2 regions of the Mesorhizobium sp. M1428 genome follow, and region 1 is predicted to be linked to the other one. Evidence: predicted binding sites of a transcription regulator. Region 1 holds the regulator's gene; the other holds the start of a gene.

Evidence for each region. The regulator LexA, encoded in region 1, represses DNA repair genes until DNA is damaged. The targets are predictions, from matches to a motif close to TGTTCNNNNTGTGTTCNG.
Region 2: a site for LexA is predicted at 2,046-2,063, ahead of parE (DNA topoisomerase IV subunit B). Genes of this name have one in related genera too.

What each region holds. Positions count from the first base shown of each region.
Region 1 covers NZ_JAMYKT010000005.1:154,229-162,900, forward strand. Annotated here, with positions in the region: gene NKG60_RS09585 (SurA N-terminal domain-containing protein) at 1-23, shown strand, start outside; gene trpD (anthranilate phosphoribosyltransferase) at 20-1,030, shown strand; gene trpC (indole-3-glycerol phosphate synthase TrpC) at 1,035-1,847, shown strand; gene moaC (cyclic pyranopterin monophosphate synthase MoaC) at 1,850-2,356, shown strand; gene NKG60_RS09605 (molybdopterin molybdotransferase MoeA) at 2,356-3,561, shown strand; gene NKG60_RS09610 (hormone-sensitive lipase) at 3,569-4,399, opposite strand; gene kynU (kynureninase) at 4,496-5,743, opposite strand; gene lexA (transcriptional repressor LexA) at 6,192-6,926, shown strand; gene NKG60_RS09625 (ComEC/Rec2 family competence protein) at 6,920-8,672, opposite strand, start outside.
Region 2 covers NZ_JAMYKT010000025.1:46,056-54,727, forward strand. Annotated here, with positions in the region: gene gcvP (aminomethyl-transferring glycine dehydrogenase) at 1-619, shown strand, start outside; gene NKG60_RS26075 (GGDEF domain-containing protein) at 691-1,860, opposite strand; gene parE (DNA topoisomerase IV subunit B) at 2,134-4,185, shown strand; gene NKG60_RS26085 (FUSC family protein) at 4,228-6,294, shown strand; gene NKG60_RS26090 (DUF2336 domain-containing protein) at 6,291-7,412, opposite strand; gene NKG60_RS26095 (MaoC family dehydratase) at 7,523-8,014, shown strand; gene NKG60_RS26100 (HpcH/HpaI aldolase/citrate lyase family protein) at 8,018-8,672, shown strand, end outside.

The DNA.
Region 1 (8,672 bases):
TAACCCAAGCCTTGGCCAGATGAGCGCGCTGAAGATCCACATCGCCAAGGTCGCCGCCGGCAGCGCCCTTTCTTTCGAGGAGGCGCGCGAGGCCTTCGACATCATCATGTCCGGCGATGCTACCCCCGGCCAGATCGGCGGCTTCTTGATGGCATTGCGCGTGCGCGGTGAGACCGTCAGCGAGATCGCCGGCGCCGTCGCCACCATGCGCGCCAAGATGCTGCGCGTCGAAGCCCCCGAAGGCGCCATCGATATTGTCGGCACCGGCGGCGACAATTCGCACAGCGTCAACATTTCGACCGCATCCGCCTTCGCCATCGCCGGCAGCGGCGTGCCCGTCGCCAAGCACGGCAATCGCGGACTGTCCTCGCTGACTGGCGCCGCCGATGTTCTGATCGCATTGGGCGTCAAGATCGACATCCCTCCGGAAACGATCGGCCGCTGCATCCACGAGGCCGGCGTTGGCTTCATGTTCGCGCCGGCGCATCACCCGGCGATGAAGCATGTCGGCCCGACCCGGGTCGAGCTCGGAACCCGCACCATCTTCAACCTGCTGGGCCCGCTTTCCAATCCGGCCAGTGTAAGACGGCAGATGGTCGGCGTGTTCCTGCCCGAATGGATCATGCCGGTGGCAGAAACGTTGAAGGAACTTGGTGCCGACCACGCCTGGATCGTCCATGGCGACGGCTATGACGAGATCACTACCACCGGCGAGACACTTGTCGCCGAACTGGCCGGCGGCGAGATCCGCAGCTTTACGCTGACCCCGGAAGCAGTCGGGCTGAAGCGTCACACCAAGGACGAGTTGCGCGGCGGCGACGCCGCCCACAACGCCCAGGCACTGCGCGACATGCTGGGCGGCGCTGCCGGCGCCTTTCGCGATACGGTGCTGATGAATGCCGGCGCCGGGCTGGTGGTGGCCGGCAAGGTGACGACACTTGCCGACGGCATGGTGACGGCGGCGCAGGCAATCGACAGCGGCCGCGCGCTGAAAGTGCTCGACAGGCTGGTCGAGATTTCGAACGGTTAGAATTATGTCCGACATCCTGCGCAAGATCGAGGCTTACAAGCGCGACGAGATCGCGGCGGCCAAGGCGCGCGTGCCGTTTGCCGAGATCAAGGCACAGGCGACGGATGCCGACGCGCCGCGCGGCTTTCTTTCCGCCCTTGAGGCAAAGCGCAAATCCGGCGGGTTCGCGCTGATTGCCGAAATCAAGAAGGCTAGCCCATCGAAAGGCCTGATCCGCGCCGATTTCGATCCGCCGGCGCTGGCCAGGGCCTATGCGGAAGGCGGTGCCGCCTGCCTTTCGGTACTGACCGACGCGCCCTCCTTCCAGGGGGCGCCCGCGTTCCTCACCGCTGCGCGCGCTGCTGTCGACCTGCCTGCCTTGCGCAAGGATTTCCTGTTCGACCCCTATCAGGTCTACGAGGCCAGGGCATGGGGCGCCGATGCCATCCTGATCATCATGGCCAGCGTCGACGACGCGTTGGCAAGAGAACTCGAAGCGACAGCGTTCGGGCTCGGCATGGACGCGCTGGTCGAAGTGCATGACGAGGCTGAAATGGAACGCGCGCTGCAGCTGTCGTCGCGGCTGATCGGCATCAACAACCGCAATCTCCGGACCTTTGAAACCAGCCTACAGACCTCGGAGCGGCTGGTAGCGATGGTGCCGGCCGACCGCCATCTGGTCAGCGAGAGCGGTATTTTTTCGCACGTCGATTGCCGCCGGCTGGAGCAGAGCGGCATTGCGACTTTCCTGGTCGGCGAGAGCCTGATGCGCCAGCAGGACGTGGCCGCGGCAACGCGCCTGCTGTTGACGGGCAAGGCGCCGGCAGAGGCCGTTTGAGGATGGCGGCCGCCCTCACCCATCTTGGCGCGCAGGGCGAAGCCAATATGGTCGATGTCGGCGACAAAGCTGAGACGGTGCGCACGGCAGTTGCGGAAGGTTTTGTCGCGATGCGGCCCGAGACGCTGGACATGATCCTCGCCGGCGACGCCAAGAAGGGCGACGTGCTGGGCACCGCGCGCATTGCCGGCATCATGGCGGCCAAGAAGACGCACGAACTGATCCCGCTTTGCCATCCTCTGCTGCTGACCAGGATATCTGTCGATATCGAGGCGGACGCCGCGCTGCCCGGCCTGAAGGTGACAGCATTGACCCGCGTCACCGGCAAGACCGGCGTTGAGATGGAGGCTCTGAGTGCCGTCTCGGTCGCTTGCCTGACCATCTACGACATGGCCAAGGCGGTCGACCGCGCCATGGTCATCTCCGGCATCAGGCTGGTTGAAAAGACCGGCGGCAAATCCGGCGACTACAAGATCACCGGAGGCGGGGCCACCGGGGCAGGCCGATAATGGCGCTGGTCCCGGTTGCCGAGGCGCTCGAGCGCCTGCTGGACGGCGCAGCAGCGCTGCCGGGCGAACGCGCCGCACTGCTGGATGCCGCCGACCGCGTGCTGGCGGAGCCGGTTGTGGCGCTCCGCACCCAGCCGCCGTTCAACGCCTCCGCCATGGACGGCTATGCCGTGCGGGTGGCCGACATCGCGTCCGTACCGGCAAAGCTTTCGGTGGTCGGCATGGCGCCGGCCGGACGCGGCTTTGCCGGAACGGTGCAGCAGCGGCAGGCCGTGCGTATCTTCACCGGCGCGCCGCTTCCCGAAGGTGCCGACACCATCGTCATCCAGGAGAACGTCCGCGATCTCGGCGGCGGTGTCGTAGAAGTGACGGAGCCGACGGTGCAGGGGCGAAACATCCGCCGCCTCGGGCTCGATTTCGCCAAGGGCGATGTCCTGCTGCCCAAAGGCCGCCTGCTCGATCCGGCGGCCTTGTCGCTCGCGGCGTCGGCCAACCATCCCGAGGTCGCCGTGGTCAAGCGGCCGCTGGTCGCCATTATCGCGACCGGCGACGAATTGCTGCCGCCGGGCAGCAATCTTGGCCCCAACCAGATCATCTCCTCCAACGCCTATGGTGTCGCCGCCGCCGCACAGTCGATCGGTGCGCGCGCGCTCGACCTTGGCATCGCGCCGGACCGCAGGGAGGCGATCGCTGCGCTGGTTGAAAAGGCCGTGAAGGCTGGCGCGAACGTCATCGTCACGCTGGGCGGTGCCTCGGTCGGCGACCACGACCTCGTCCATGACGTCCTGACCGGGCAAGGCATGACGCTCGATTTCTGGAAGATCGCCATGCGGCCGGGCAAGCCGCTGATGTTCGGGCGGCTGGGCGACATTCGCTGCATCGGCCTGCCCGGCAATCCGGTGGCAAGCCTGGTCTGCACCCAGCTCTTCCTCAAGCCGCTGCTGGCGCGGCTCGGCGGCCGCGCCTTTCAGCAGGATATACGTCAGGTGCGGCTCGGTGCTGCCATGCCGGCCAACGATCTCAGGCAAGATTATGTGCGGGCTGTTGTCACAGACGATGCCGGTACGCTCGTGGCGACGCCGTTCGGCATCCAGGACTCCTCGATGCTGAAAATGCTGGCCGATGCCAACGGGTTGATCGTCCGCGCGCCGTTCGCGCCTGCCGCGGCGGCGGGCTCCCCCTGCGACGTGCTGATGCTACGCTGAACCTGCCTCACTCCGAGATCAAGGTCCGGGTCAGCGGATGGTCTGGATCGGCCAAACCGTCGATGATGTTGAAATGATGCCGGTCAGGCTCGACCACCGAGCTGGTCGCGGCACCCAGGCCGATCCAGATGTTGGCCAGCAACGCGCTCTGGCGCAGGAATTCGGCGCGCTCGCCGCCGCCGGCCCAGCAGGTCAGGCAGGCCTTGTCCATCGGGCGCAGCAGCACCGGACTTTCGGCCTGCGCCTCGGCCTCATCGATCGCCAGCGTCTCGTTCATGCCGGTGCGCATGATCGGGCGCAAATCGTGCACCCCCGAGATCGACACCACGTGACGAACGCGCCGGACCACTTCGGGCGCCAGCGGCGTCGTCGCCGTAACCATCCGGCTAACAAGATGGCCGCCGGCCGAGTGTCCGGTCAGCATCAGCGGCCCTGCGACCATCGCCGCCGCTGTGCCGATCGCCGCGCCGACTTCCTTGACGATGCCGGCAACGCGTATCTGCGGACAGAGCGTGTAGGACGGCATCGCAACCGCATAGCCGCGATCAACAGCGCCAGCGGCAAGATGCGACCAGAAACTCTTGTCGAATGCCATCCAGTAGCCGCCATGGACGAACACCACGAGTCCCTTGGGCTTGGTGGCCGGCAGGATAAGATCGAGCCGATTGCGTGGCTTATCGCCATAGGCCAAGTCGAGCCGCGCCCTGCCCTCGGTCGAAAGCACGTCGCGGAAAACCCGAGCGGGCTCAACCCAGGCCGCCGGCCAGCGATCGCTGCTGGCTATGTTGGCGCCGTTGGCATAGGCGTTGTCCCAATCGGCAATGTGACGTTCGAACACCCTGCGCCCTCCCCTGGCAATATGGCCTTGCGACGTAGCGTGAGCATCGCGCGGCGCGTCGTCGCCAGCCTCACGGCTCCAGCTCTCGCATCAATCTCAAGTGACAGCCGTCTTGATGGCGAAGCGCGCATCCTTCCATGCACCGGTGCGCAGGATGTCCTCAAGTACTTCGACGGCCTGCCAGACATCGGCATAGCCGACATAGAGCGGGGTGAAGCCGAAGCGCATGGTCGATGGCGCGCGAAAATCGCCGATCACGCCACGTTCGATCAGCGCGCGCATGATCTGGTAGCCATGCTCATGCATGAATGAAATCTGGCTGCCGCGTTTTTCCCCATCGCGCGTGCTTTCGAGCGTGAGCCCGTAAGTGCCGCACTTTGCCTCGACAAGCTCGATGAACAGATCGGCCAGCGCGATGCTCTTCTTGCGCACCGCCGTCATGTCGACATCGTTCCAGATGTCGAGCGCGCCCTTAAGCGTGCGCATCGACAGGACCGGCTGCGTGCCGCACAGAAACCGGCGGATGCCGGTGCCGGCCGCATAGCCTGGCTCGAAGGCGAAGGGCCGTGCATGGCCCCACCAGCCGGTGAGCGGCTGCTGGATGTCGGCAAGATGCCGCTCAGCCGCATAGATGAAAGCAGGCGCGCCCGGGCCGCCATTCAGATATTTGTAGGTGCAGCCAACGGCAAAATCGGCGTTTGCCTTGTCGAGCTCGACTGGCATCGCTCCAGCGGTGTGGCAGAGATCCCAGACGATCATCGCCCCGGCTTCCTGGGCTCTGCGCGTCAGCGCCGGCATGTCGCGCAGTTCGCCCGACTTGTAGTTGACGTGGTTGACCAGCACCACAGCGGTGCGTTCGTCGATCAGCTCTTCGATGCTCGGCGCGTCGACCCCCGAGAGGCGCAGCAGCGTATCCTTTCGCGTCGAAGCCACACCCTCAGCCATGTAGAGGTCCGTCGGAAAACTATCGCCCTCGGCGACGATGACCTGCCGCTCCGGTCGCATGGCCATGGCGGCGTGCAGCAGTTTATAGATGTTGACCGACGTCGTGTCGCAGACCACCGTCTGGCCGGCCGCGGCACCGATCAGGCGCCCGAGCTGGTCGCCAAGTTCAAGCGGCATGTTGAACCAGCCGGCCGTGTTCCATGCGCGGATGAGATCATGCGACCATTCTTCGGTCGCGGCCTTGCGCAATTCATCGAAAGCGGCACGTGAAGCAGCTCCTAGCGAATTGCCGTCGAGATAGATCACTCCTTGCGGCAACACAAAGCGGTCGCGCATCGCGCGCAGCGGATCTGCGGCATCCATCGCCTTTATGGCCGCGAGATCGGGAATTCCTGTCATGATTTGCCTGCTCCCCCAAAATTCAATGCAACGCCGGATACGCATCGACTGTTCTTCCATCACCTGGTTGCGCGCAGGAAGGCTCCACCGGCGAGAAGCAGCCTAACCAGGCGGTGGAAACCAGGACTTAACCCGAGGTTGGCGTTTTGAGTTCGTTTCGTTCACGGTGCATTGACCAAACCGCACACTCGATAGGGGTTCACTTCCGTGCCCTCCGCCGACCGACGGCCGATGCCAATGTGGCCTTCCGGGAAGCCAGAAGGGCGCAAACGAAAGCAGAATCAAGGCGATGAGGCTCGCGACGGTGAAAGTGGGGTACCCCGGTTAGGGGACGTCGTTTGTTTCCCGAGCCTTAACGCATTCATTAAACTTTAAACAGTTGCGGAACACAACTGGAACAGATAGTGTTTGTTCTGGGTTTGTTTTTCTGATTCTGTTGGGGGTCGCTATGCTGACACGCAAACAACACGAACTGCTTATGTTCATCCACGAAAGATTGAAGGAAAGCGGTATCCCGCCTTCCTTCGACGAGATGAAGGAAGCGCTCGACCTGGCTTCCAAATCGGGAATCCACCGGCTGATTACGGCACTGGAGGAGCGCGGCTTCATTCGCCGTTTGCCCAACCGGGCCCGTGCGCTGGAGGTGCTGCGCCTGCCTGACTCGATCGCCCCCGGCCTCAATGCGGCACGCAAGTTCTCGCCGAGTGTCATCCAGGGCAGTCTTGGGCAAGGCGGTCCGCGGCAAGGCAAGCCGACATCGTCGCGCGTCCCTGCGGCCGGAAATGACGACGATGTCGTCGCCGCCGTTTCGATCCCGGTGATGGGCCGCATCGCCGCCGGTGTGCCGATCGACGCCATCCAGCACCAGACGCATTCGATTTCGGTGCCGCCGGATATGATCATGGGCGGCGAGCATTATGCGCTCGAGGTCAAAGGCGATTCGATGATCGAGGCTGGCATTTTCGACGGCGACACGGTGATCATCCGCAATGCCGATACGGCGAGCCCCGGTGAGATCGTGGTGGCACTGGTCGACGAGGAGGAAGCGACGCTGAAGCGGTTCCGCCGCAAGGGCGCTTCGATCGCCCTGGAAGCCGCCAATCCGGCCTACGAGACGCGCATCTTCGGACCAGACAGGGTCAAGGTGCAAGGCAAGCTCGTCGGACTGATCCGCCGCTACTGAGTTCCGCCCTTGGCGCCGGCTTTGGGTTTGTCGGCCCTGCGGTATGGCGGCAGGCCCCGTGCCGCGCGTGAAAATTTCCGCTGCACGTGCCAGGGCCGGTATGATTTTTCGACCGCGAAACGGATTTCGGCGCGTGTTGCAGCTTGTGGATCGAAATAGACGGCGGCACTTCCCGCGCGCGCCAGTTGCCGTTTGGTGACGACGAGGACCAGCCGGTCGTAGTAGCAGGGGTTATGGGCGGTGGCGTCGTCGATGACGATCAAACTGGCAAAGGCGCAGGCTGGCCGCGCAGTATCGCGGTCCTTGGCTTGTGCGATGATCGCGCCGGATGGATGCCTGGCAAGGCAGAGGCCGTCCGTGCAAATGAACGGCATACCCGGCGGTAGGTCGGCCGGATCGGCAATGTCGAATTGCGGATCGTTCTTTCCAGGTGTTTCCGGCGCGACGATAGCCTCTGATGTGAGCGCGCGTTTCCAGTTGTCGATGGTGAACTCATTCGGGCGTGCCCGGTTGACCGCGAGTTCACCGCTGTCGATCGGCAGCGCGACCAACCGTGCGTCCTCCGAGATCAATACATCGGGTACGCGCGTCTGGGTTGTCGTTAGCAAGCCGGCGAGCGCAAAAGGAAGTGCCGCCAGCCGCAACCAGGTCGTCGCCATGCTGGCAATGACAAGGGCGATCGTCACCAAAAGGACGGATCTCAGCGAAATCAGCCCAACCGCATCGATTGGCGAGCGCTCGGAGATCCACCCGGACAGGGCGATCATCGCCGTCAGCCCCTTGCCCATCACGTATAGGAAAGGCCCATCCGCGCCGAACGGCATCGCCAGCGCACTGAGGACGGCGAAGGGCATGACGACCAGTGAGACGATGGGCATGATGGCCAGATTGGCCAACAGGCTGAGCGGCGCCACGCGCTGGAAATGCCATATGGCGAAAAGCGCCGTGGCGCTCCCTGCAATGATTGAGGTCATCGCCAGGCCGCCCATGCCCAGCAGGACCTTTCGCGTGGCGAGGCGTAGCGGCGACCGCCGCGGCGGCGGCGTGGTGGCCCTGCCGGCGCGGTAGTCGGACCAGCCGGCATAGGCGCCGACAAGGGCCGCCGTCGCGGCGAAGGACATCTGGAAGCTCGGACCGACCACCTCGTGTGGCGACACCAGAATGACCGCGATGGCCGAGATCGCCAGGTTGCGCATGGTGAGCGCGGCCCGGTCGAACAGCACGGCGATAAGCATCACCGCCAGCATGATGAAGCTGCGTTCGGCCGCTACCACAATGCCGGAAAAGACGAGGTAGGCCGCAATCGAAAAAAGCGCGGCGGCCGCGGCATATTTCTTGACCGGCCGTCGCGATGAGAAATCGGGAAACAGCGCAAAGGCGCCGCGTAGCAGCGCCATGATGGTGCCGGCGACCAACGCCATATGCAGCCCCGAGATAGAGATGATGTGATAGATGCCTGTACGCCGCATCGCTTCGTTGATCTCCTCGGGAATGCCGGCGCGCACGCCGACGATCAGCGCAGCAGCAATCTCGCCCTCGGCGCCGCCGATGCGGCTGCGGATATGGTCGGCGATGGATTCGCGCGCGTCTTCGATCGCAGAAGAAAGCCGCGCGGCAAGCGGCATGCTGCCCGACGACACGACTTTCGGATTGCCGAGAAAAAAGCCGCTGCCGCCGATACCGGCGAAATAGCTGTCGAAGGAGAAATCATAGCTGTCGGGCCGCACCGGCCCGGTCGGCGGCAGC
Region 2 (8,672 bases), on a different contig from region 1:
CTGCATCCTGCCGATCACCTGGATGTATATTCGCATGATGGGCGCTTCCGGCCTGAAGCAAGCGACCGAGACGGCGATCATCTCCGCCAACTATGTGGCGACCCGGCTTGGCGAGTATTTCCCCCTGCTTTACAAGGGGCGCAACGGACGCGTCGCGCATGAATGCATCCTCGACACCCGCGTGCTCAAGGACAGCGCCGGCATCAGCGTCGACGACATCGCCAAGCGGCTGATCGACTATGGCTTCCACGCGCCGACCATGTCATTCCCGGTGGCCGGCACGCTGATGGTCGAGCCGACCGAGTCCGAGCCCAAGCGCGAGCTGGATCGCTTCTGCGAGGCGATGATCGCCATAGCCGGCGAGGCAGCCAAGGTGGCGAGGGGCGAATGGCCGTTGGCCGACAATCCTCTGGTCAACGCCCCGCACACCGCCGCCGAGGCATTGGCCGGCCAGTGGACCCATCCCTATTCCCGTCTGGAAGCGGCCTACCCCGCCGGCGATGCCGATACGGCGGCAAAATACTGGCCGCCGGTGTCACGCATCGACAACGTCGCCGGCGACCGCAACCTTGTCTGCTCCTGTCCGCCGCTGTCGGAATATCTGGGCGCAGCGGAGTAGATCATGATTCCGAAAAGGCAATCCGGTTTTCGGACAAGATCATGGGTCTAACAAGAAGATAGAAATCCCAATCAGGCAGAACGCAAGGCCGGCTCGTCGGCCTTGCTCGCGCGGTCCCGGGCGACGACGCGATTTCGCCCGGCGCGCTTTGCCGCATAGAGTGCTGCGTCGGCTTCGGCCAGCACATCGTCGAGACCGGTGCCGCTTGTTCCGCCAAAGCCGATGCCGCCGCTGACTGTGCTTCGCAACGGACCAAGTTGGGTGGCCACGACTTCCGTGCCGAAGGCGACGCTGATCTTGCTCGCAACATCATAGGCCTTCTCTTCCGTCATCCGCGACATGACGAGGACGAATTCCTCGCCGCCCAACCGGAAGGCGTCGACGCCGGTTCTGGCGTATTTCCTGATGACGGCGGCAAAGCGGCGCAGAACCTGGTCGCCGACCGGGTGACCGAATACGTCGTTCGTCCTCTTGAAATGGTCGAGGTCGAACATGGCGACGGACATGAACGGACCGAAGACCCGCTCGCCGTAGAGTGCCGTCAACGCCCGCCGGTTCATCAGCCCGGTCAATGGATCGGTCATCGTTTCGGCCTTCAATTCGATCTGCGCCTGCAAATGGTGCAGGGAGAGCGTCAATGCGCCGAGCCCGGTCATGCAGGCGACGGCTACGACGGAATTCACCCGCTCGGCCCAATTGTCCGGTGCTACACCGAGCACCCATTGGCCCTTGACCAACAAGACCGCGCCGCAAAGTCCGAACGACAGGGCACAGACGCCGCTCAGGAACGAGACGACCAGCAATATCCGGCGATCGTGACCACCCTCAATCCAGAACATCGCTCCGATGAGCGAGAGCAGCGCCGTTACCGTCGCGTAGGTGACAATAAATCCGACGCCATCAAACCCAAGATATGTCGCGCCCGCGCAAACAGCCATCGCAAGCAAGGTCGGCAAGATGGCGCGCCTGTAGTCGCGCATGCCGAGATATTGCATGGCCGACAGGCAGATAATCAGAAAACCGAGGCTGAGAAGCGCAAGCACGATCTGGCAAAGCCAGGCGCTTGGATCCCTGGTGTAATGCCAGAACAACACTACATGTGCGACGAGCACGAGAATGCCGCACGCCACCGTCAGCACAAAGCGTGCCTGTGGCGCGGTGAACCAGATCGCAAACATGGTGATGCTGAGGCACGTGCCCGACAGCGCCGCCGCGAGCAGGAGCGAACTGTAATCCAACATGCTTAAGCGACAGCCTCTTGAGGGTTCCGCTGCATTCTAGGTCAGCGACAGTTCGCGGATCTCGTTTTTCAGCCAACCTTGCGGCGTAACCTTCGGACAAGGTTTATAAAGCGTCGATGCTCTAGGCTTCGACCCCATTTCCGCCGCTTGGTTGTCGAATGGTTTTGCAGTAAGAGGCTCTATCCTCGAACGTAACAGGAACCTCCGTCGCCTGCCCGCGAAAAGCGTGGCAGTATCGGGTGGTGATTCGCAGCATCGGAATCCAGGACCGGCATGGACGACAACAACGATCTTTTCGCCAAATTGGACAAGCAGCCGCAACCGGCTCGCGCCGCCGCGCGCCCGGCCGACCCGCTGGTGCAGGCGGCGAAGCGGCCGGCGCCCCGCGACGCCAGCGAGAGCTACAGTGCCGCCGACATCGAGGTGCTGGAGGGGCTGGAGCCGGTGCGACGGCGCCCGGGCATGTACATTGGCGGCACCGACGACAAGGCGATGCACCATCTGTTTGCCGAGGTCATCGACAATTCGATGGACGAGGCGGTCGCCGGCCATGCGACCTTCATCGATGTCGAGCTTTCCGCCGATGGATACCTGTCCGTTACCGACAATGGCCGCGGCATTCCGGTCGATCCGCACCCGAAATTCAAGAAGCCGGCGCTCGAACTCATCATGACGACGCTGCATTCAGGCGGCAAGTTCGACAGCAAGGTCTACGAAACTTCGGGAGGTCTGCACGGTGTCGGCGTTTCCGTGGTCAACGCACTGTCCGACCATCTCGAGGTCGAGGTCGCGATTGGGCGCAAGCTCTATCGCCAGCGCTTCTCGCGAGGCGTTCCGGTGACCGGCCTTGAGCAGCTCGGCGAGGTGCACAATCGCCGCGGCACGAAGATCCGCTTCCATCCAGACGAGCAGATTTTCGGCAAGGGTGCTGCGTTCGAGCCGGCCCGGCTCTACCGCATGGCGCGGTCAAAGGCCTACCTGTTCGGCGGTGTCGAAATCCGCTGGACCTGCGATCCCTCGCTGATCAAGGAAAAGGACACGACGCCGGCCAAGGCAGAATTCCATTTTCCGGGCGGCCTCAAGGACTATCTGAAAGCCTCGCTCGGCGACGAATTCCAGGTGACCCGTGAAATGTTCGCCGGCAAGAGCGAGAAGCAGGGCGGTCACGGCTCGCTCGAATGGGCCGTGACCTGGTTCGGCGGCGACGGTTTTATCAATTCCTATTGCAACACCATTCCGACCGCCGAAGGCGGCACGCATGAGGCCGGCTTCCGCAACGTCCTGACGCGCGGCTTGCGCGCCTACGCCGATCTAGTCGGCAACAAGCGCGCCTCGATCGTCACTTCCGAGGATGTGATGATCTCTGCAGCGGGCATGCTATCGGTGTTCATCCGCGAGCCGGAATTCGTCGGCCAGACCAAGGACAGGCTGGCGACGATCGAGGCGATCCGCATCGTCGAAAGCGCTATCCGCGACCCGTTCGACCACTGGCTGGCCGATAATCCGCAGGAAGCGTCGAAACTGCTCGAATGGGTGATCGCGCGCGCCGACGAGCGGGTGCGCCGCCGCCAGGAAAAGGAAGTGTCGCGCAAGAGTGCGGTGCGCAAGCTGCGCCTGCCCGGCAAGCTCGCCGACTGCACGCAGAATGCCGCCGCCGGTGCCGAGCTCTTCATCGTCGAGGGCGATTCGGCCGGCGGTTCGGCAAAGCAGGCGCGCGACCGCGCCAGCCAGGCGGTGCTGCCGCTGCGCGGCAAGATCCTCAACGTCGCCAGCGCCGGCAGCGACAAGCTGGCCGGCAACCAGCAGATATCCGACCTCATCCAGGCGCTTGGCTGCGGTACGCGCTCGAGATATCGCGACGAGGACCTGCGTTACGATCGGGTTATCATCATGACCGATGCCGACGTCGACGGCGCCCATATCGCCTCGCTGCTGATCACCTTCTTCTACCAGGAGATGCCAAGCCTGGTCCGCGGCGGCCATCTCTATCTGGCGGTGCCGCCGCTGTATTCGATCCGGCAAGGCGGCAAGGTCGCCTATGCCCGCAACGATGCGCATAAGGACGAACTCCTGCGCACCGAATTCACCGGGCGCGGCAAGGTCGAAATCGGCCGCTTCAAGGGGCTGGGCGAAATGATGGCTGCTCAGCTCAAGGAAACCACCATGGACCCGAAAAAGCGCACGCTGCTGCGGGTCGATGTGATCGACGCCGAGGCGGCGACAAAGGATGCTGTCGACGCCCTGATGGGCACCAAGCCCGAGGCCCGCTTCCGCTTCATCCAGGAACGCGCGGAATTCGCCGAGACGGAAGTGCTGGATATCTGAGCTCCCGCCGCTAGCTTGGCCTTCTGAGCTGGAGACGAGCACTTGACCTGGGCGCGGCTGAAGGACGATATCGGCACGCGGATCGCTGGCCTGACGCGGCCGACGCGCTCGGACTGGATCTTTGCCCTGCGCACCGTTTCGGCCGGCCTCATCGCGCTTTTGGCCGCCTATGCGCTGAAGCTCGACCACCCGCAATGGGCGATGATGACGGTGTTCATCGTCGCACAGCCGGTCGCCGGCATGGTGCTGGCGAAGGGGTTTTATCGTCTCCTCGGCACGCTTGCCGGCGCGCTGGCGGCGATCGGCATTACCACTGTCTTCGGTGCCAACTCGTGGTTGCTGGTTGCAGTTCTTGCCGTCTGGATCGGCATCTGCACGCTGGTCTCGTCGCTGCTACGCAATCCGGAGGCCTATGGCGCGGCGCTTGCCGGCTACACCGCGATGATCATCGGCCTGCCGGCTTTCGGCCAGCCGCACCTCGTCATCGATCTCGCCGTGGCGCGCTGCGCGGAAATCGTGCTTGGTATCTTCTGCGCTGCGCTTACCAGCCGGCTGATCCTGCCGAAACTGGCCGCCGACGCCATCATTTCAAGACTGAAACGCAGCATTCTCGACCTGGCGGCCTACGCGGACGGCGCTTTTTCCGGCGGCGATACGGAAAAGCTTGCCGGGCTGCACAGCAAGCTGATCGGCGATGTCCAGACGCTCGGCGAGATGCGCACCTACGCAAGGCTGGAGGGGCCCAGCCTCGCCACCCGCGCCTATCCGGTCCGGCGTACCATCGGTCAGCTTCTGTCGGCCCTGTCAGCGGCGCGTGCGCTGCATGCCCATGCCGCTCCGAAGAATGCAGCCCTCATCCCCGTTCGCGCCGAGTTGCAGGCCGTTGTCGGCGAACTGGTAGCCAAGTCGGGCGCGCTGGACGATACGGCGCCCTGGGTGGCGCGGCTCGACGCAATCGCCGGCAAGGCGCGGCAGATGCCTGACATCGCGGCCGGGCAAGACACTGACTGGGCTGGCACTGTCACCCGCCTAACCATTGCCGCCGACTTCGCCGAGGCCATGCAGCAAGTGCTGCGCGGCCTGGATGCACTCCGCTCTCCCCCGTCTCGTGCCAGTCGCGAACGGCGGCAGCCGGCGCTGGTGGTGCACCGCGATTACCGTGCGGCATCGCGCAATGCCGTGCGCGCAGCAATCGCCACGCTCCTGGTCGCCGGCTTCTGGCTGGCTACGAAATGGTCGGACGCGACGGGCACGGTCATTCTGGTCGCCGTCGTCTCCAGCCTGTTTGCCGCTCGCCCCGATCCGATCCGGTCGGCATGGAACTTCTTCGAGGGCACGTTGCTCGCCCTGCCCTTTGCGTTTCTCATCGGCCAGTTGGCGCTTCCGGCTTTGCCAGGCTTCGGATGGTTCATGGTCTTTGTCGTCCCGATCCTGGTACCAGCGGCACTGGGCATGGCCAATCCGCGCTATGTCGGCGTGGCAACGGCCTTTGCCATCAATTTCCTCGCCTTCCTCAGCCCACATCAGGCGATGACCTACGATCCGTTTCCGTTCTTCGCCAATTCGGCATCGGTCCTGGTCGGCATTCTTCTGGCGATCGGCGTCTTCGCCATCGTGCTGCCCGCCGACCCCTGGGTCACCGTCAATCGCATCCTGCAAGCCATGCGCGAAGATCTTGCCCGCCTCTGTCTACATGAGCGTATGCCGCGGCGGCTGGCTTTCGAGAGCCTTGCCTATGATCGGGTCAATCAGTTGATGCCGCTGCTGCAGAACGCCGGCGAGAAAGGCGACGCCGTTCTCGCCGGCGGCATTGCTGCCGTTACTGTCGGCCTCGAAATCCTGCGGCTGCGCAACGCGCAACAGAGTTCCGCGATCCCGCCTGAAACAGCACTTTCCATCGCCAATTTCCTGCGCGGTGTGGCGCGCGAACTGCTGTTCAGGCGGCCCGGCGAGCCGCCGACGGCGACCGTCGCCGTCGCCAGGCAATATGCAGCAGGCATCGCGGAGCGAAGCGAAGCAGCCGAAATGCTGCAGATCGCCGCCTCGCTGCGCATCATCGCCGCCGCTATCGAGGATTTTCCGGATTTTTTCGCGAAGGACCGGGTTTAAGCAGCGGCGATCGCCAGCGCGTGGCCGCGCGCGTTCACGCGCAGCGCATCGAGGTGGATCGATTTGACCAGCCCGGCGAGATCGCCTTCGGCGGACTGCCCGCCCAATTCCTTCAGCATCAGCCAGCTGACTTCCTGGACGCCGGCGAGGCGTTTGCCATTGGCGACCTCGCGCCAGACCTTCAGCGCGCGCAGGATGATTGCGTGGGTGGCGGCGGTAAGCCCGGCGCTGCGGAACAGTGCCTGCAACGCTATGTCATGCCCCCCGGCCAGCAGTGCGCTCACCCGTTGTTCGGACTGCTGGCTGAGCGCGACCAGCGCCGAACCAAAGAAGTCGACCTTGCCGTGGGCGATGGTGCGGATGACGAAGCTTGCGGTCAGGTCGCCGCGCAGGCGCAGATGTTCGACAAGCGCTGTATGTTCCTCGGCACGCGTGCCTTCGATCAATGTCACGGAAGCTTTGACGCAGGCATCGCGGGTGACGCGCTCGGCCCTGGCGGCGCCCATCAACGCCAGCACCAGCGGCGAACCTTTGAGCGTCTCGCCCACTTTGACCAGCAGCAAATGCCGGCAATCGGCGGGCAGGCGTGCGTCGGCAATCAGCGCCTCGCGCACCAGAGGCAGATGGCCGTGCCGCTCGGCCATGCGGCGAAAGCTGATCGATGCGATGTCGGCGCCGCTGTTGGCGAGCAGCGTGGCGCAGGCTTCCGGCTCGCCGATCTCGGCGATCGCCGCCGCAACCGACATCGAGACGCGTGGCCGGTTGGCGATCACCTTCTGCGTCGCCTTCTGGCCGCCGGCAACCCGGTCGATCAGGTCGGCATCGGTAAGCAGCGGCGACCGCGCCAATACCAAAGCGGCCACCTCGGGCTGGTCCGAAGCCAGCGCGCTGACGATCTGCGGCGGCGCGTGGTGGCTCATGGAAAGCGCGTCGGCGATTGCCAGCCGCACCTTCGACGACGCGTCATCGAGCAGCAATGTCAGCGCCGCCTCGGCAGCGCAGCGGTCCTCGAAAGGCAAGTCCGAGTCGACATAGGCGCGAGCCAGCGCGCTTGCCGCCGCAGCGCGCTCCGACACCTTCGCCGTGTGGATCCATTTCAGGAAATGCGAAACGACCATGTCGCCTGCTTACGCCCTTTGCCAGAACGCTTCTGGCCCCTGTCGAGACCGTAGGCACAAATGGTTTACGAACGGTTCACCATGTTCGTTAACTGGCTTGCGAGCCCGGTATGCAACGCCTATCAACCCTTAAGCGGCGGAGGAGATCGACAATGGCCGGACTTTATTTGGACGAGTTCGTCGTCGGCCATGTGTTCAAGCACACGCTGCGCAAAACCGTGACCGAAAGCGACAACATGCTGTTTTCGGTGATGACGCTGAACCCGCAGCCGCTGCACATTGACTTCGACTTCGCGGCGAAGAGCGAATGGGGCAAGCCGCTGGTCAATTCGCTGTTCACGCTTGGCCTGATGATCGGCATTTCAGTCAACGACATCACCGTCGGCACCACCATCGCCAATCTCGGCATGAAGGAGACGGTATTTCCGCATCCTGTCTTCCATGGCGACACAATTCGCGTCGAGACCACTGTCGTCTCGGTGCGTGAATCCAGGTCGAAGCCGGACCGCGGCATCGTCGAGCTCGAGCATCGCGCCTATAACCAGAACGACGTGCTGGTTGCCAAATGCACGAGGCAAGCCATGATGATGAAAAAGGGATAGCCGATGCGTTCTCTTCTCTTCGTTCCCGGCGATTCGGAAAAGAAGCTGGAGAAGGGCTTTGGCGTGGGCGCCGACGTGGTCATCGTCGATCTCGAGGATTCGATTGCCGCGCAAGACAAGGATCTGGCGCGCGACACAGCGGCGCGTTTCATCGCCGGGCACAGGCACCGGACCAGCCCCGCGATCTATGTTCGCGTCAACGATCTTTCGACCGGACTGACCGACGACGATCTGGCGGCGCTCGTGCCAGCAAAACCAGACGGCATCATGCTGCCTAAGTCGAACAGCGGACTGGATGTCCAGCATCTCTCGGCCAAGCTCAGGGTGCACGAAGCTGAAAGCGGCCTGCCGGATGGAGCTATAAAGATCCTGCCGATCATCACTGAAACCGCCGCCGGCGTTCTGGCCGCAGCGACCTACGCCCATGCAAGCGCGCGGCTTGTCGGCGTCACCTGGGGCGCGGAAGATCTGTCGGCGGCAATCGGCGCGCGCGCCGCGCGCGACGCGAACGGCCGCTACACGGATGTGTTCCGCCTCGCCCGCACCATGACCATCCTCGCCGCAAGTGCCGCGGAGGTCGCGGCGATCGACACAGTCTTTCCGGACTTTCGTGACATGGCAGGCTTCGAGGCCGAATGCGCGGAGGCCGAGCGCGACG